One region of the Brevibacillus schisleri genome, then DNA from elsewhere that is predicted to be linked to it. Evidence: riboswitches for the same ligand, from Rfam matches in the RefSeq annotation. Region 1 holds a riboswitch; each other region holds the start of a gene.

What was found. A riboswitch is a leader RNA that binds a small molecule or an ion and turns the genes downstream of it on or off. The one in region 1 is predicted to bind cyclic di-GMP.
Region 2: linked by a shared signal. The riboswitch ahead of ACUUHJ_RS30050 (methyl-accepting chemotaxis protein) and the one ahead of yfmT (benzaldehyde dehydrogenase) in region 1 are both predicted to bind cyclic di-GMP.
Region 3: linked by a shared signal. The riboswitch ahead of ACUUHJ_RS28470 (hypothetical protein) and the one ahead of yfmT (benzaldehyde dehydrogenase) in region 1 are both predicted to bind cyclic di-GMP.

The regions. Positions count from the first base shown of each region.
Region 1 covers NZ_JBVNDM010000001.1:4,958,981-4,965,459, forward strand. The annotation lists gene yfmT (benzaldehyde dehydrogenase) at 1-1,398, opposite strand, end outside; cyclic di-GMP riboswitch class I at 1,485-1,570, opposite strand; gene ACUUHJ_RS23580 (methyl-accepting chemotaxis protein) at 1,747-2,682, opposite strand; gene ACUUHJ_RS23585 (hypothetical protein) at 2,707-3,462, opposite strand; gene ACUUHJ_RS23590 (RsmB/NOP family class I SAM-dependent RNA methyltransferase) at 3,548-4,960, shown strand; gene ACUUHJ_RS23595 (hypothetical protein) at 5,038-5,283, opposite strand; gene ACUUHJ_RS23600 (LysE family translocator) at 5,437-6,081, opposite strand; gene ACUUHJ_RS23605 (Lrp/AsnC family transcriptional regulator) at 6,087-6,479, opposite strand, start outside.
Region 2 covers NZ_JBVNDM010000001.1:6,344,539-6,351,017, forward strand. The annotation lists gene ACUUHJ_RS30050 (methyl-accepting chemotaxis protein) at 99-2,072, opposite strand; cyclic di-GMP riboswitch class I at 2,145-2,245, opposite strand; gene ACUUHJ_RS30055 (formate--tetrahydrofolate ligase) at 2,381-4,039, opposite strand; gene ACUUHJ_RS30060 (FAD-binding oxidoreductase) at 4,157-5,521, opposite strand; gene ACUUHJ_RS30065 (TRAP transporter large permease) at 5,538-6,479, opposite strand, start outside.
Region 3 covers NZ_JBVNDM010000001.1:6,006,115-6,012,593, reverse strand. The annotation lists gene carB (carbamoyl-phosphate synthase (glutamine-hydrolyzing) large subunit) at 1-2,892, shown strand, start outside; gene argF (ornithine carbamoyltransferase) at 2,837-3,808, shown strand; cyclic di-GMP riboswitch class II at 3,904-3,984, shown strand; gene ACUUHJ_RS28470 (hypothetical protein) at 3,952-4,170, shown strand; gene ACUUHJ_RS28465 (DUF5317 domain-containing protein) at 4,243-4,794, shown strand; gene ACUUHJ_RS28460 (HD-GYP domain-containing protein) at 4,778-6,112, shown strand; gene ACUUHJ_RS28455 (histidine phosphatase family protein) at 6,141-6,479, opposite strand, start outside.

The DNA.
Region 1 (6,479 bases):
TTCTAGGCTCCATTGACCATTCAAGCGTCCCAATCCGGAATGCTTTTCACCGCCGAACGCCACAATCGGCTCGTCATTGATCGTTCCATCGTTGATATGAATCATGCCGGTCTCAATGCGCTTGGCCATCTGGGCACCTCTCTCCAGATCGCGGGTATGAATCGCCCCGGACAATCCAAATGGTGTCTCGTTCGCCATGCGAATTGCTTCTTCCTCGGAAGCAAACGACATGATGCAAACAGCCGGACCAAACAGCTCTTTGGATGCAATCGACATGTCTGTGGTCACTCCTGTCAAAACAATCGGCTCGACCACGTTTCCTTTTACTTCCCCTTTCAGTGCAGGAACGGCTCCTTCGCGTATCGCCTCATCGATCGTTGCCATCAGGTTGGCGACTTGCCGTTGATTGATGAGTGGACCGATTACCGTGTCTGGATCATTTGGGTCGCCTACCTTGAGTCCAGATACTTTTTCCACATACAGATCGAGGAATTTATCGTAGACATCTTGGTGAACCAGAACCCGGTTAGCCGACATGCAAATCTGACCTTGGTGGGTAAAGCGGCTGAATACCGCTGCATTGACGGCATACTGGAGATCCGCATCCTCCAAAACAATCAGGGCACTATTGCCACCTAGCTCCAAAATCGCCTTCTTGAAATGCTTCGCTGCCACTTGCGCGATATGGCTTCCTACTTGGCTAGAGCCTGTAAACGAAAGGATGCGCGGAATCGGGTGGGAGACAAACCCATCGCCAATTTCAGTAATATCCGTTACAACGACGTTGATCAAGCCTTTGGGCAGACCTACTTCTTCAAAAATTTTCGCGATGAGAGTCCCACCCGTGATTGGCGTGTGCTCATGCGGTTTGAGGACGACACCGTTGCCCGCGCCAAGAGCTGGAGCTACAGACTTCATCGACAGATAGAAGGGGAAGTTGAACGGACTGATAACGCCGACAACTCCTGCGGGAATCCGATACAAGCGATTTTCCTTTCCGTCTACGGGAGAAGGGAGAATTTTTCCCTCCATACGTACAGGGAACGTAGCCGCCTCGCGAATAATATCCTTCACAAGCCCGATCTCAAAAAATGCCTTCAGTCGGGTTCCACCTAGTTCACGAATGATGATCTGAATGATTTCTTCCTCATGCTCTTCGATATAGCGAACAGCACGCTCCAACATTCGGGATTTGGTATAGGCATTCACTTCATCCCACTCTTTTTTCGCGTCGGCTGCCGCCTTGTAAGCCGCGTCGATATCCTCCAGATTTGCCATTTTGAATTCTGCGATGACTTCCCCGTTGTAAGGGTTGATATCTTGCAATGTCTTCGCGCCAAGTCCGTCGCGCCACTCCCCATTGATGTACTGCTTGTCCAGTGTTTGAAGGATTGACATGCTACAACCACTCCCCTTTTGAAAAATAAATAGGCCCCTTTCGCATGAAAGGAGCCGTCATACTAAAACAGCAAAATACACTGCTAGTTGGCAACCCGGCTGCCATCGTAACGTGTACATTAGGCCCGTAGCTTTGCGTCCCCACTTTTCAATGGGTTTGCCCATTCATAGCGAATGCTGGATAAGATTTTGTCGAAAAAAGGAAAGAAATGGAGAAACCTACTTTGATTATAGTACTCCATTTCGAATAGTCAAACGTAAACATGTAAATATTTCGTGAAAGGAAAGAACAAATATCAAAAAGTCCGCATCGCTTGGATACGGACTCCTGATTTTTCTTCTACATGATCACAATAACTTTTTGACATCCTTTACGCTCGTCGCGAGCATTTGCTCTACCGCGTTAGCGTTTCTTACGTGCTTGGTCATGCCTTCATTCAGCTCGTCCAGCAAGCCCTTTGCCTCACTTACCTGCTGGGACACATCGTCAGCAAAACGCTTTTGATGCGCGATGATTTCCATCACACTTGCCACTTCGACGTTCAGTACCTGGAAAGCGTTCACGATCTGATCCGTCTTCTGTGCAGCATCCTTGCTGATGGAAAGTCCATTTTTGATCGCACTGCTGCTTTTTTCACTGTTGGACAATGCTTCTTTGATTTCTTCTTGAATCTTGCCGATCAATTCCGCAATCGTCTTGGTCGAGTTCGCTGTCATCTCTGCCAGCTTCCGTACCTCATCCGCTACGACAGCAAAGCCTCGGCCTTGTTCCCCCGCACGTGCAGCTTCTATCGCTGCATTCAGAGCGAGAAGATTGGTCTGATTCGTAATGTCGCTGATTACCTTGACAATACTCGTAATTTCCGAAGAACGCTCTTCCAAGCGGCTCATGGACTTGGACGTATGAACCGATTCTTTGTCGAGCAGGCTCATGACTTCCACAACGTCCGTCATAGCCTTCTTGCCTTCATCTGCACGCGCTACCGATTGTTTGCAGATGTCTGTCAGGCGCTCTCCTCGAACCGACAACTGGCTCGCAGATTCTTCATCCCGCTCATTAATGGTCTGGATATTCTCTACGGCACGCTTCATCCTCGTCACCAATCGCACCATTTGATCGGAATCGGCGTTCATCGCTTGGTTCGAAGCGAGGATTGCCCCCATCTGTTCGTAAAGACCGCGAAGCTCATGTTTCCATGCGTCTTGCTGTCCTGCCATTGTGGTTGTGGATGTCGTCGCTGCTGTCTCTTTTTCTGCCAGGCCTTTGTCTTTTTTCCAAAACATCCGCTTCCCTCTCCTTTGTACCCATCAATTGTCACCTCGGCGGCTATATACGCGGGACTCGATTATTCCCGGATGTTGTTTCGCCAAGCTCAGCAAGTTTTCCAAGAAATAATAGTGACCCTCCAAGAGCTCCACGTCTTTACGCTCAAAATGCTTCACCTGCAAATACTGCTGCATTTCCAAAGCATAGCGCTCCAGTTTATCGTGAAAATCGTTGGCACGAAGCATTTGCTCCACTTCTGGATATTCTGTTTTCAGGCGACTCAGCTCGCTGTATACACGCCCGCCCTCCAGGATCATCTGGTAGGCCGTACGCTCGAGCGTAGCTGTCGTAGCTGCCTCCTGCTCCTCACGCTCCTCGCGCAAAGCTGCCAAGTACGTGATAAAATGGTAGACAGTTAAAAACAATGGTCCTAAAAATAGAATGATCCCTGCCTTGTACACATGCTGATTGGACAAATTGCTGATGAGCAGGAACAAGTGAAACAAGATCGCACCCAACCATACATAGATGATGATTTGGTGATTGATCTTCCCTGCCTTTTGATGGCGTGAAAAGGCAAAGGTAAGTCCGAGCAGATAAAAGGCAAGCAACGTAAAGCTGGCAGAAAACAAAGCCATCTCCATATCGGTCAGCCAATCTGCATCGGCGGGTATTTCGATAAAGAATTCAAAAGCGAGCACCAGCAGTGAGAACAACAACCCCATGATCCAAAACCGGCTTACTTCCGAGTCATTCCTCCGCCGGGAGCGGTAGCGTTTTGCACGGGATCCTTCCATAATGCTCTCACCTCATTCTCTATGATTCGCCATGATTCTATCTTTTCCTTTCACATGGGGCCAAAATCTGACATCGGAGGCTGTTATGACAAAAATTTTACCAACATCATTTATCGAGCGCATGAAAACCTTGCTCGGACACGACTATGAGGCCTTCGTTTCCTCGTATGATCAGCCTGTGACACACGGCTTACGAGTCAATCCGTTGAAGGTGGAGCGTGACGATTTTTTGAAAATCTCGCCGTTTGCTGTAGAAGCAGTCCCTTGGTGCGAAAATGGGTTTCGCTACAAAGAGCCTGCTCGTCCCGGCAAGCATCCTTTTCACTCCGCTGGCATGTACTATTTGCAGGAGCCAAGCGCGATGTCCGCTGCCGAAGCACTCGGTGCACAACCTGGTGAGCGAATCCTCGACCTGTGTGCAGCGCCAGGGGGCAAATCGACGCAGCTTGCAGCGTTTTTGCGTGGACAAGGAATGCTCGTGGCAAACGAAATTCATCCTGTTCGGGCAAAAGCCTTGTCAGAAAATCTGGAGCGCTGCGGCGTGACCAATGCCGTCGTGACCAACGAAACGCCTGAACGCTTACAGGAGCGATTCCCTCAGTTTTTTGACCGAATTTTAGTAGACGCTCCATGCTCTGGCGAAGGAATGTTTCGCAAGCTGCCCGAAGCAATCGAAGACTGGAGCCCAGCAAAAGTAACGGAGTGCCATGTCATGCAAGGCGATATTCTCGAGGCGGCCGCTGCTATGCTGAAGCCAGGCGGGACGTTGGTCTACTCCACCTGCACATTCGCTCCGCTGGAAAACGAGCAGTCTCTGGTTAACTTCCTCGGCCGTCACCCGGAATTTGAGGTTGTCCCGCTACCACATGCAGATTGCTTTTCTGCTGGTCAACCCGAGTGGGCGTCGCCGCAAAATGAGCAGCTCACCCAGACAGCCAGATTGTGGCCCCATCGTCTACAGGGAGAAGGTCATTACCTCGCCAAGCTGCAAAAGAGTGAGACCGCTGAAGTTCACGTACCTCCCGGGAAGCGTAAAGAAAAGCGTGCGGCAAAATCAGCTCCGGCAGGTCGAAAAGAAGCCATCGCAGCCTGGCGTACATTCGCAGCCGAAGCACTCCCTGCGCTCTCCAAACCATTCGAAGATGAATCTGCTTTTCTTTTATTTGGCGAGCAGTTCTACTACTCACCTGCCCCCGAGCTCGACTGGGACAAGCTAAAGGTCGCGCGCGTCGGTCTGCATCTAGGAACCGTAAAGAAGAACAGATTTGAACCTGCACACGCCTTGGCACTCGCTCTCTCTCCTGCGGAGGCAGCCCGTGTCGCTTCGTATGGCGCGGACGATCCTGAGCTGTTGCGGTACTTAAAAGGAGAAGCGCTCACGCGTGATGGTGAAAGCGGCTGGACGCTGGTTACTGTAGATGGATTCTCCATCGGTTGGGGCAAGCAATCAGAGGGGCAACTCAAAAATCATTATCCAAAAGGTCTACGCTGGTTGTAGATTTCCATCCAAAATAAAAAAGCCCACAAAGCTACACGAAATGCATTCGTGACTGCTTTTGGGCTTTTCTCTTTTTCTTATGATCGCCCTCTGCGGGACGGATTGTCTACTACGGACAAAGAGCCATTTCTAATATAACGCAATATTTTTGAAACAGATATCCCTGTTGCGTTGGCAATTTGCATCGCATTCGAATTCGGATACGTTCTCACGTAATTGCGAATCATCTGGTAGTCTTGCATTTCGTTTTCTCCGCAAACCTGGCAACTGTACTCTCCCCGGCCCATCGGACTGCCGCATTTCAAGCACGTATCCGTCGTCATCACTGGTTCTCCTCACACCCTGTACTATGGTACTTTTACAAGAAAGGGTTCTATCTTCCTATCTATTACCCAATTCACATGAGAGGAAAACACTATTTTCTATCGCAATTCCTGTATTCTATCTAAAATTCGATACAGTCATTCCAAATTCCTTTAAAAAGGCCAGTATGGAGGCTTCAAACCGCTTTTTGCGAAAAGGACAATCGCAAACCCAATTAAAAAGACACCACTGAGCCCATGAAAAACGTTGAACCATCCTGGACGAAAAAAGCGAGCCAAATACGCGGCCAGCAAAGCTACCAGCCCCAGAAACAATAAAGTCGATAACAGACAGCCTGTCGCAAACAAGAACAACTCCGTTGAATGAGCAAAAGCGCCAGATGCCAATAGTGAACCAAATACTCCCGCCCAAAACAGAACAGTCAGAGGATTTGCGAGCGTCAGGAGCACGCCGTGCCAAAAGCTGCTTCGACCCGATGAAGCCTGCTGGACTGATGCTGGTGTTTGTTGTTGTTCTCTCCTTCCTTTTATGGCACGCAAGGTTTGAATCCCAAACCAAGTCAAAATCAGGGCCCCCATAATCAAAACCAACTGTTTGACCCAATCGATTTGTAACAGCAGCGACAGTCCCCCGATCGCCCCTCCCATATAAACAGCATCTGCGAGTGCAACACCCAGTACCATCATGAATGCATCATGCAATCTCCGAGTCATCGAGCGGTGAAACACCGCCAGACAAACCGGACCAACGGATAGCTGGAGCATCATCCCGAATAATAGACCGTGCCAGATCGCCATCAGGCTCACATCTCCTCTTTCATGGAAGACAGGACGATCATCGTATTCGTCTTGCTTACACCTTCTACTTGCTTCAATGTTTCAGAGATGAATCGTTCCAAATCAGCCGTCCCTTTTACGGCAACCTTCAATACATAGTCGTAAGCTCCCGCAATATGATGGCATTCCAGCACACAGTCTGCCTGCATGACCGTTTCACGGAAGCCAGCGATATGCTCCGTTTTCTCGATTTGCACCATCACAAACGCAATCAGGTGAAGCCCTAGCTGCTCCCGATCCAGCTTTACCGTGAATTGCCTAATGAGTCCTGTATCCTCCAGCTTGCGTATTCGCTCGGAGACCGCAGGCACGGACAAATGAACCTGCTTGCTGATGTCGGAGCTGGTGATTCGGGCATT
Region 2 (6,479 bases), 1.4 Mb from region 1:
TTAAACGGTAATGAATTTAGTTATAGAAACAAACTCCATCATCCCCTAATGGCATCCCCCCTTTCAAAAAGAGGACTTACAACCTGATGAGCTGCTTCTTATACCGTAAACCTGCCGATTCCTTGCTGTAATTCTTCCGCCACTGCGTTCAAATGCTCGACAGACTTGCCAATTTCTTGGATGGCTTGAAGCTGCTCTTCGGTTGCCCTTGCCACTGTTTGTGCGTCGAGTGAAGCATGCTTTGCAATGTTATGCATTTCGTCTACAGAAGCACTCACCTGTTGGGAGCCTGCTGACATTTGCTCAGATGCTGCGGATACTTCCAAAATGTGCGCGGCAACGTTCCGGGAAGATTCCAAAATATGCTCGAAGATTTCGCGAACCTCTTCGACCAGTTGGATACCTTGCTGTGCGTTTTGGTTACCCTCGGTCATAACCTCTACTGCGTGATGAGTATCCTGCTGGATTTCCCCGATCAGCATTGCAATTTTCGATGCGGATTCTTCGGATTGGTTCGCCAGTTTTTTCACTTCACCAGCAACTACAGCAAACCCACGTCCATGCTCGCCAGCACGTGCTGCCTCAATCGAAGCGTTCAAGGCAAGCAAATTGATTTGCGAGGTCAACTGACTGATCGTATCGAGAATGCCTTCGATTTCTTTGGAGCGATTGTTAAGCTGCTCGATGGCTACAGTCGCCTTCGAAGTTCCCTCGCCAATGCTTCCCATCTGGCGAACTGCCTGCTCTACCACAGCAGTCCCTTGCTCAGCCTGCTCTGTTGCGATCTGGGCAGCCTCAGAAACATGTGCAGACGTCTCCGCGATTTTCACGATGCCTGCTGCCATGTCAGTCATCGACAATGCGACTTCCTGCGAGCTGGATGCCTGCGCCTCTGCTCCCTCAGAAATCTGTTCGATAGACAAGCCGATTTGGTTGATGTTATCCGTCGCTTGTTTAATGCCTTCGGAGACTTCCTGACTAAAACGCTGAACTTGATCAGACGACAGTGATACGTCTTCGATCAAATTTTTCAAGTGTGATACCGTCTGGTTAAAGTCACGGGACAGAACCGCAATCTCGTCTTTTCCGTCAACCGTCACGGTCTCTTTCAAATTCCCCTGCGCCACTACATTTACTGCGTGATTCAGACGCTCAATCGGTTTCACCATGCGTACAGCCAAGAAATAAACGAGGACAACCCCAAGCGCCAATACGATGAGGGAAATAACCGTCAATCGGACTAACAGTTGATCGACAGGTGCATGTAGCTCCGCTACGGGTGCAGTGATGAATATCCCCCAGTTCAAATTGGTTGGCGCATAGGAAGCAAATCGCTCTGTATTCTCGTATTCGTATTGGGCGATTCCATGATTCCCTTGCTTGATATCTTCAAAAGCAGTCTGAAGTTCAAGAATACCCAAATTGAGAATCGATTCCTTCAGAATGTACTCGCTATTCGGATGATAAATAAATGTTCCTGTTTTGCTTACTAAAAAGGCGTAGCCTGATTGGCCAAATTTCTCTTCGGACACCTTCTTTTGGATCTCATTGATTGGAATCGTTGAACCGATATAGCCGTATTGACGATTGTCCTTCATCAATGGAACGACAAGTGTCACGATGTTATTCCCTGTCCGCTTCGAAATGACTGGCTCGGAGACAACAACCTTCCCTTCCCCTTTGCTGGCCTCCTTAATATGCGGACGATCCGAGATGTCGGTCACTTCTCCCTTGAAATTGATCACTTTCTTACCGCTTAAGTCATGCGAAAAGAAGAACGTCTCAAACTCGGGGTTTTTCTTTTGGGCTTCTTGAATGAGTTTCAGGTCTTGTTCGACATTTTGATCTGCCGACATCAACCCTCCTATCGCTCTTACAATCTCAATTTTCTCTTGAAAGAAACCATCGATACGAATCGAGAGATTGCTAGCTGACAGCTCAGCTTCTTTGTCCAGACTGTTTGCCAAAAGGTTGGAAGCACTCCAATAGCTTGCACCGCAAACCGTACCCAAACTTATCACCAGCAGCAGGCACAAAACGATAATTAGCTTATTCTTCAAACTATTTTTCATACCGAATCCCTTCTCCCTTCTCTTTTTTCAACAAAAAAAAGACTGCCTACCGACAGCCCATCATGACTACGGTATGGCAACCCGGCTGTCCTAGCTGCGAAAGTCATTTGACCTTCGTCCTTAGACCCGTGGCTTTGCGTCCCTGCCTTTCAGCAAGTTTGCCTTTGTCATTCCTTGTTGTTTTTCAATTAAGTTCACTTTTTTTCAATCTCACCTTTCATTTCCCATAACTTTCCGCCAATAAACCTCAAAATGGAAAAAAAGCTGACAACCTTTTACAGCTGTCAGCTTTTTGTCACACTTTTTGATTAGCTTAATCCAATCACTTGGCCATCCTCGTCTACATATAACGATTCCGCAGCCGGCTTTTTCGGGAGGCCTGGCATGGTAACCAGGCTTCCGGTCAGTGCCACGATGAAACCAGCTCCTGCTGATATGCGCACTTCGCTCACTTGAATCGAGAAGTCTACAGGTGCCCCCAACAGATCAGCACGATCCGTAAAAGAGTAAGGTGTTTTCGCCATGCACACAGGCAGATGGGACATGCCCATTTCTTCTACCTTTTGCATCGTTTTTAATGCCAACGGCGAAAAGACAACTCCTGATCCACGGTATACTTCTTTCACGACAGTCTCAATCTTGTCTTTAATGCTGAGGTTTTCCTCATACAAGAATCGGAAGGACGAAGGCAGTTCTGCTGCTCGAATTACTTTTTCAGCCAGCTCGACTCCGCCTGCTCCTCCTTCTGCCCACACTTTAGAGAGCGCTGCTTCGGCTCCAGCCGCTTGGCACAGTGCAATGACAGCATCAATCTCTGCTTGGGTATCTGTCGCAAAATGATTGATGGCAACCACTGCTGGCACACCGAACTTCTGTAGGTTTTCCAGATGTCGCTTGACGTTTTCGAAGCCTTTTTCCAGAGCAGACAAGTTCTCCACTGCCAAGTCAGGTACTTTTACCCCGCCGTTGTATTTCAACGAACGAACCGTAATCACCACGACAGCAGCCGACGGAGTCAGACCTGCTTTTCTGCACTTGATGTCAAAAAACTTCTCGGCCCCCAAGTCGGCACCAAATCCAGCCTCTGTTACGACGTAATCTGCCAGCTTCAAGGCCATTTTGGTTCCGATCACACTGCTGCACCCATGCGCGATATTGGCAAAAGGTCCGCCGTGAATGATGACGGGGGTTCCCTCGATTGTCTGTACGAGATTGGGCTTGATGGCTTCCTTCAAGAGAACACACATCGCATCCACCGCGTTGATTTCTTCTGCCCGTACAGGCTGATCATTGAAATCGTAGCCAATAATGATCTGGTTCAACCGCTCGCGCAAGTCTGCTAGATTCTCACTCAAGCATAAGATCGCCATGATTTCCGACGCTGTCGTAATCATGAAGCCATCTTCACGCGTCATTCCATTGCCTTCACCCAGACCAACCACGATGTTTCGCAGTGCGCGGTCGTTCATGTCCATAGCTCGTTTCCAGACGATTTTCTTTGGATTGAGCCCGCGCGGATTGCCATGGAAAATATGATTGTCGATCATCGCTGCCAACAAGTTATGTGCAGCTGTAATCGCGTGAATGTCCCCTGTAAAATGCAGGTTAATTTCATCTGCCGGGAGAATTTGTGCCTGGCCGCTTCCAGTTGCGCCTCCTTTGATCCCCATGCAAGGACCCAAGGACGGCTCGCGAAGTGCTGCCATTGTTTTCTTCCCGAGATGATTTAAAGATTGTGACAGACCAATCGTCGTGAGCGTCTTGCCTGCTCCCGCCGGATTGGGGTTCATCGCTGTAACCAGAATCAGTTTGCCATTAGGGCGATCCTTCACTTGCTCCCATAGTTCATCTGATAGTTTGGCTTTATACTTTCCGTATAGCTCCAAATGCTGTTCTTCGATACCTGCACTCTTGGCAATTTCAACAATAGACTTCATTTTTGCCTCCCTGCCACACCTGAATGTAATACACCAGTTACCAATCTTCTACATTCTGCATAATCATCCTTTCTCCTCTCCTCTTCGACACATTACGCAAAAGAAAAAGCCCACATTCCGACAAACGTTCAGAATGCAGGCTCTCTGTTATTTCCCGAAAATTTTTCCCGGATTCAAAATGCCGTTCGGGTCCAGCACATGCTTCATGGCTTGCATGACGTCCAGTGCTTCTCCATGTTCCTTGCGCTGGTATTTGATTTTCCCCACACCCACACCATGTTCTCCGGTGCAGGTTCCTCCCCGACTCAATGCGTACTCCACCAGATGCGCATTTACTTCCTCGGCACGCGCAACTTCTTCGGGGTCATTCAGGTCGATCATGAGGATGGCGTGATAGTTCCCATCCCCGACATGCCCTGCAATCGCTCCATCCAGCCCAGCGCGATCAATGGCTTGTCGGGCGTCCACAACGGCCCCTGCCAGCTCAGAAATCGGCAAGCAAACATCTGTCACCATCAGCTTTTTCCCGGGGGATTTGTGCAGGAAGGCATACGCCAGGTTATGACGAGCGTCCCAGAGCTGCGCCCTCGCTTTTGAATCGGTTTCAAAGAGAAACTGTGTGCAGCCATGTCCATCGGCGATGTACTGCGCAAGATCGATATCATACGCGAGTCCTTGTTCACTTCCGTGGAACTCGATAAACAGCGTCGGTGCTTCCGGGTAGCTCGTTTCTTTGTACAGATTCACTTGTTGGATGGAACGTTCATCAACCAGTTCAATTCGCGCTACTTGAATACCCGCTCCGAGAATATCTACGACGGTATCGACAGCATCCTGAACAGAAGGAAAGCTGGCACGCGCCGCCGTTGTCGCCTCAGGGATGCCGTAAACACGCAAGGTCAGCTCTGTGAATACACCAAGCGTTCCCTCCGACCCGACAAACAGCCCAGTAAGATGGTAGCCTGAGGAGGACTTGGCTGTCATGCTCCCTGTACGGATGATACGTCCGTCCGCCGTCACCACTTCCAGATCGCGAACCTGATCACGCATCACGCCATAGCGAACAGAAGTCGTTCCACTGGCGTTTGTAGCAGCCATCCCACCCAAAGTCGCGTCCGCGCCAGGATCGACGGAGAAAAACAATCCGTGCTTTTTCAACTCTTTATTGAGCTGGGTGCGCGTCACACCTGGCTGGACTCTCACGAGGAAATCCTTCGGTCGCACCTCCCGCACTTGGTTCATCAAGGAAAAATCCATGCTGATTCCGCCCGCATAAGGAATCGCATGGCCTTCCAGACTGCTTCCCATGCCAAACGGCGTTACCGCAATGCGCTTTTCGTTTGCCAGCTTCATGATTTGGCTGACTTCCTCTGCCGTCTGCGGAAACACGACCACATCCGGAAGATGCGGGGTATGGTACGATTCATCATGGCTGTGATGCTCCAGTATAGTGGGGTTGGTTGATACTCGTTCTTCCCCCAGCAATCCCACTAACGCTTGCTTGTAATCCACGTTGGTTCCCCCTCCGTTACTTGCTCAAGTTGACAAGGAATAAGCTGATTTCAGGAATATAGGTGATGAGCATCAAATCGACGATCATGATGACCAAAAACGGGATCACCGCTCGCTCAATCTCCGTATTCTGGAGCTTTGCAATATTTCCTGCTACCAACAAATTGATCCCAACCGGCGGCGTCAGCATACCGATGGCGGAGTTGACGACCATGATCACCCCAAATAGCACCGGATCAATGCCCAAAGAATTCGTGATCGGCAAAAGGATCGGGGTCAGGAGAATGATCGTAACCGCCGTTTCCATAAACGTCCCCAAAATGAGCAGCAAGATGTTAATGATGAGCAACGTAATGATCGTGCTGTCGGTAATCCCCAGCATGAATTGCGCAATTTCTTGCGGGATGTTTTCCCTCGTCATCAGATAGCCAAATGCATTGGCGGTCGCGATAATAAGCATGATGACCGCTGTCATGCTGGCAGAGCCCGCGAATATTTCCCCCAAGTCCCTCCACTTGATCTCCCGGTAGACGAAAAGCCCGACAACCAGACCGTATATCACGGCTACCACTGCTGCTTCTGTCGGAGTAAAGATGGCTCCGTATATACCGCCAAGGATAATGATCGGCATGAGAATCGCCAAAATGGCGTCCTTGAATGCCTCCCATATTTCTTTGGGCGTATGCTTTTCACCGCCACCCCAGCCGTTTTTCTTACTGATCCAATACGAGTACAGAATCAGTGAGATCGCTACGAGAATACCCGGTCCGATCCCGGCAATAAACAAGTCGCTAATCGAGGCACTCGCTGCTACCCCGTACAAAACCATTGGCACACTCGGAGGAATCATGACACCGATCGTTCCCCCTGTTGCATGCAAGGCCGCAGAAAACCGGACATGATACCCTTTTTTAACCATGTGCGGGATCAAAATCCCCCCTACGGCTGCCGTTGTTGC
Region 3 (6,479 bases), 1.0 Mb from region 1:
ACGCCGCTGGCTGCCATTCAAAACGGGGAAGACCGTGAGCTGTTCAAGCAATTGATGCAACAAATCGGAGAGCCTGTTCCAGAGAGCGATACAGTCGAATCTGTAGAGGCAGCAATCGAGTTTGCGAACACTATCGGCTATCCAGTGATTGTCCGTCCTGCTTATACGCTCGGAGGAGCAGGTGGAGGGATCGCGGGGGATGAAGTGTCCTTGCGAAAGGTTGCAGCCGGTGGGATTGCAGCTAGCCCAATCGGTCAGGTACTGATTGAGCGCAGTGTAAAAGGCTGGAAGGAAATCGAATACGAGGTCATGCGGGACGCAAATGATACCTGCATAATCGTGTGCAATATGGAAAATTTGGACCCGGTAGGTATTCATACGGGAGACAGTATTGTCGTTGCGCCTTCGCAGACGCTGACAGATCGTCAGTACCAAATGCTGCGCAGCGTATCAACGAAAGTGATTCGTTCGCTTGGGGTAGTTGGCGGTTGCAATATTCAATTTGCGCTCGATCCGCATTCTGATCGGTATGTGCTGATCGAAGTAAATCCTCGTGTCAGTCGATCCAGTGCGTTGGCGTCCAAAGCAACAGGCTATCCAATCGCGCGGATCGCAGCCAAGCTCGCATTGGGCTACGGGCTGGATGAGGTACTTAATCCAATCACGGGCTACACGTACGCTAGCTTTGAACCAGCGTTGGACTACATCGTTGTCAAAATCCCACGCTTCCCGTTTGACAAATTCCCGCTGGCAGACCGCAAGTTGGGGACGCAAATGAAAGCGACTGGCGAGGTCATGTCGATCGCCCGCAATCTGGAAGCAGGACTTTTGAAGGCAGTTCGTTCTCTGGAACAGGGGTGCACACATTTGACTCGACCAGAGCTGGCATCATGGACGCGTGAGGAGCTTGCCCAATCCTTGCAGGGCGCAACGGATATCAGACTGTTTGTTTTTGCCGAGGCGATTCGCAAAGGCTTTACAGAAAGTGAGCTGCACAATCTGACTGGTGTCGATCCGTTTTTCTTGCGGAGCTTGCGTAAAATCGTGGACTTGGAAGTAGAGCTGTCTTGCCACGACGGCAAAACATTGACCCCAGAGCTGTTGTTGGAAGCAAAACGTCGCGGGTTTGCCGATGAAACCATCGCTACACTGGTTGGTGCTACACCTGCTGAAATCAAATCACTTCGTCAAGAATCAGGCATTACGCCTACTTATAAAATCGTGGACACTTGTGCGGCAGAATTTGATGCCCAAACCCCTTACTACTATTCGGATTGGCAAGGAATAGATGAGGTCGAGTCACTGTCTAGCCGCAAAGTTCTGGTACTTGGCTCAGGTCCTATACGCATTGGTCAGGGAATCGAATTTGACTACTGCTCTGTGCATGCAGCCAAAGCACTTCAGGCCAGCGGTATTGCGGCAGTCGTTGTGAACAACAACCCAGAGACGGTCAGCACTGACTATGAAACTGCCGACCATCTTTATTTTGAACCGCTTCACGTAGAAGACGTGCTGCATATCGCAGAACGCGAACAGGTTGAGGGCGTCATGGTTCAGTTCGGTGGTCAAACCGCGATCAATTTGGCAGCCAAGCTGGAGAACGCGGGGCTGAAAGTAATGGGTACGTCGCTTACCGCAATCGAACGCGCGGAGGACCGCGAGCTGTTCTACACCATGCTACGCAAGCTGGACATTCCGCATATCCCCGGTAAAGGAGTATCGTCCTTGGAGGATGCAACCGCGATAGCGGAGGAAATCGGCTTCCCTGTTTTGATGCGACCTTCGTACGTCATCGGCGGGCAAGGTATGGTCGTTGTCCACAATATCGACGAGCTGCAAGCTACCCTTCACGACTGGTTGAACCATCCGGAAATGAGCATGTTTTTCCCGCTCCTCGTGGATAAATACGTTCCAGGCAAGGAAGCAGAAGTAGACGCGGTATGCGACGGACAAACTGTTATCATCCCAGGCATTTTCCAGCATGTGGAGAGAGCGGGCATCCACTCAGGCGACAGTGTAGCCTTGTTCCCAGCTCCTCATCTGACGGATAACATCAAGCACAAAATTGCGAGCTATACCGAAGCAATCGCGAAGGAAATGGAAGCAGTCGGGTTAATCAATATCCAGTTCGTCATTGATGGCGAAACGGTTTATGTACTGGAGGTAAATCCTAGGGCATCACGGACCGTACCGATTACAAGCAAAGTGACTGGCATCCCGATGGTTCAACTGGCGGTTCGCGCACAATTGGGTGAAAAGCTTTCGGAGATGGGCTACGGTACAGGGCTTTTGCCAGAGATTCCGTTTGCAGTCGTCAAGGCACCGGTTTTCTCCACGATCAAGCTGAACGGTGTAGACCCGGTACTAGGTCCAGAGATGAAATCGACGGGCGAAGTTCTCGGCTTGGGGTATTCTTTCGAAGAGGCAGCAGGCAAAGCCTTTGCTTTCAAGGATAATTTGTACGGTGACTGGCAAAAAGGTCAGTTGGTCATGATTTCTCTGGCAGATGGAGATAAGCAGGAAGTAGTAAGAGAGCTGCTCGGACGACTCCACGCTGACGGAGCGAAACTGGCGGCGACTCCGGGAACGGCTGAGTGGCTGGCAGCCAAAGAAATTGTCGTGAAGCATATCGTGGCAGATGAAGCGGCGTGGATCGAGCTGTTGCAAAAGGAAGAAGCGGCCTTCGCTCTCGTTACTGCGACGAAAGGCAATCGTCAGGGCCGGACAGGATTTGCCCTGCGAAGCAGGATGGTACAACAAGGTGTGCCATTGTTCTCCGCTGTCGATACGTTCGAGTTATACGTGAAGTCTATTTTGAAGAAAAGAGGTGGCTCGCATGCAGCCAGTGAAGATATTGGAACACTTTCAAAACTTGCCGTTACAAAAGCATAAAGGAAAAGACTTTCTGCGCGTCGATGAATTCAACGGGGAAGAATTGATGGAGCTGCTTCATCTGTCTGCTCACGTTAAGCAATTGCAAAAGCTGGGTCAGCCATTTCAGCCTTTGCAAGGCAAGACGTTGGGAATGATCTTTGACAAGGCTTCGACCCGCACGCGCGTCTCCTTTGAAGTAGGGATGCACCAGTTGGGCGGCCTGGGGATGTTCATGAGCGGAAAAGAGCTACAGCTCGGACGCGGGGAGCCGATCAGTGACACAGCAAAAGTTCTCTCTCGGTACGTGGATGCCATCATGATTCGCACCTTTTCCCACTCCTATGTAGAAGAGCTTGCTCTGCATGCGTCGATCCCCATTATCAATGGTTTGACCGATCTGTACCATCCTTGTCAGGCTTTGGCTGATCTACTGACGATCTGGGAGCATAAGGGCAAGCTGAAAGGAATCAAGCTCGCCTATGTAGGAGACGGCAATAATGTGGCGAACTCACTGGTGCTGGGCGCAGCTTTGCTAGGCCTCGACGTGCGGGTGGCGACTCCGGTTGGATACGAAATGGATACAACCATTGTCGCAAAAGCTACAGGGTACGCGAAACAAAGCGGTGGGAAAATGATGGTGACCACTGATCCGATAGAGGCTGTCATGGGGGCAGATGCTGTATACACGGACGTTTGGACTAGTATGGGTTTTGAAGAAGAAAATGAGGTGCGATTGAAAGCATTTGCCGACTATCAAGTGAACGAAAAATTGGTAGCAGCGGCAGACCGTGATTATCTCTTCTTGCACTGCTTGCCAGCACATCGTGGGGAGGAAGTGACAACCGGGGTCATCGACGGATCGCGCTCTGTCATTTTTGATCAGGCTGAAAATAGATTGCACGCACAAAAAGCGATCTTGGCGGCGCTGGTGTGAACATAGTTCTAGTTAAATAGAACTATCTTCAATTAAATCGAATAGACTATGAATCTATGATTGCCGAATTTTGTCACTTATGTGTAAAATAAAGGTAGGAAAGAAGCGAAGAAGTACGGACTGTATCTGGTCGCTTGGTCCGTATGGAGCCAGTAGCGAATCCACCCTTTTTCTTAATGGAAAAGGAAAGGGGAGCAGGGGCTGTACTTGGTCGCTTGGCCTCTGCATCACGGACAGTAGCGAAGCCAGCTTTCTCCACTATGCTTGAAGGAGGGGAAAAGAAAATGAAAAAATGGTTCGCGGCAATTATGATGGTGGTAGCAATCGTAGCAGCTACTTCTGCAAACTACAACATTGGGTAATATTGGATGCAAATAAAACACCGCTTGTAACAAGAGTGGTGTTTTTCTCTAATATTTTGGAGGAATACCTTTATGCTACTTGATGTAATCGGTTTATCGTTTGTAGTTGCTCTATTAAGAGGTGGAAGGATTAAAGAGTTTCCGAAGTTTCATAAACTTTCTCTTCTCTTTATTAGTATAGTTCTACAAGCTCTTTCAGCGCTCTATCCTCCGGCAGGGGGTATATTCGTATCAATCTCCTATGTATTTATACTAGTCTTTCTCTTATTTAATCGCCAATTTGAGGACATACGCATCTTTATGATGGGCTGGTTTTTAAATTCATTGGCGATTTGGACGAACAACGGAAGAATGCCGATTGATTTGGAACAGGCGAAAAAGTTGCCTTACGATCTTACTCCGGTTATCAATGGGACGAATTTTAAACACAGCATTTTGAGTGAGAGTACAAATTTGCCGTTTTTAACAGATGTTATTTACATGCCTTCGATTATTCCAAGGGTTATCAGCATAGGCGATATTTTTATTATGCTAGGTGCATTTTTATTAGTACAACGCTTAATGAATAAGCCAATCTCACTATTACAACTCCGAGAAGGAAAAAACTATGCAACGAAAAGTTGAGTTTGGATCAACAATGAAAAAAATAGTGGTGACATGGATTTTTCCACTAGCGGCGTTAGTGATTTTTTATGATTCGTTGTCTGATTGGGAGCCAAGAGAGCATTGGGGAGTTTTGTTTGCGTATACATTACTCACCATCTTTTCTACGTTCGCTCCCATACGGACGTTGAACACCATATTGACACTAAACAATGCAGTTATTTTATCCGGCATTCTCCTTTTTGGAGCCTGGGTAGGGGTTTGGTCGGCCGTTGTTGAAACGTTGATACTGGCATTTCTAATCAGGTCCAACCCGTTAAAGGCCTTGGCAAACATTGGACAGCTGGTGCTAACTATTTGGTTTGTCGATCTCTTCAAAAACTCTATAGACAATATCCCAGCTTCCACGATGTTAACGGATTTACTCTTAGCGGTATCGTATTGGTTTATCAATATAGTCCTTTGTGGGTTAGGGATTTCCTACTTTTTTAAAACGAATTGGTTTACAACGGTTCAGAAAATGGCAAAGGGAACCACGCTGACATACCTTTTACTAATGGTAATGGCGGGAATGGGATCTCGACTGTTTGAGACTTATGGATTATTCACATTAGTTCCGATGATGGCTGCTTTTATCACGATTAGTTTTGTATTCCATCAATATTACGACAGTATGAATAAACTCCAACAAAAAGTGGAAGAAGTCAAAACATTCAACCACAAGTTTTTGACTGCCATGGCAGCTTCTATTGATGCGCGTGATCGTTACACGAGTGGTCATTCCCAACGAGTGGCTTACTGGGGAAGAGAAATTGCCAAGGATATTGGTTTGTCTGCTACACAAGTAGAGGAAATTTATGTTGGTGGTCTTTTGCACGACATTGGAAAAATTGGCATCGAAGACGAAATTCTCAATAAAAAAGGAAAGCTCACTCCAGAAGAGTATGACAAGATCAAGCAGCACACGGTTATTGGTTACGAAATCATTTTGCAAGCAGGGATGTTCAATGAATTGCTTCCGGCGATCCGCTCGCATCATGAGCGTATAGATGGAAGGGGATATCCGGATGGTTTAGCCGGGGATGAAATTCCGCTGATGGCGAGAATTTTAGCCATTTCAGATGCTTTCGATGCGATGGTCGCGGACAGGCCTTATCGAAAAGGCTTGCCTGTGGAGGAAGCGCTTCAAGAAATCAAAAGGGGCTCCGGCACCCAATTTGATCCGATATTGGCGGAGCATTTTATCAGAATCGTTCAGCGACTGCCGTGCGATGAGTTACAGAGCATTATCGGAATAGAGTCCATCCCACATAAACAGTTACAGGAGGCAATCAGATGAGCTGCCCCTTGTAACTGTTTTTATTCGTTTACGACCATATGCGGACGAGCTCTCTGGTTTCTAAATGGCAGGTAAGCTTGAAGACATCTGGATTGCTTAATTTCTCCCAATCGTGAAAGCCAAAGCGATTATCTATTGATTTCATGAGCAAGGCCAGCAGGCATCCGTGACTAACAAGCACAATGTTTTTATGCACGTCTGCCAAGATCTCAGTGAGCAGCGAATTTGCCCGGTTGATCGCAGTAAGACTGGATTCGCCTCCTTCGAGCTCAAGAGTCAAGTCATCGAACGTATCGCGGAGTCGCTGGAACCAATCCTCACGTGGTATTCCGCTGAGGACACGCTCGACCAAGCGCGCGTCTTCTTC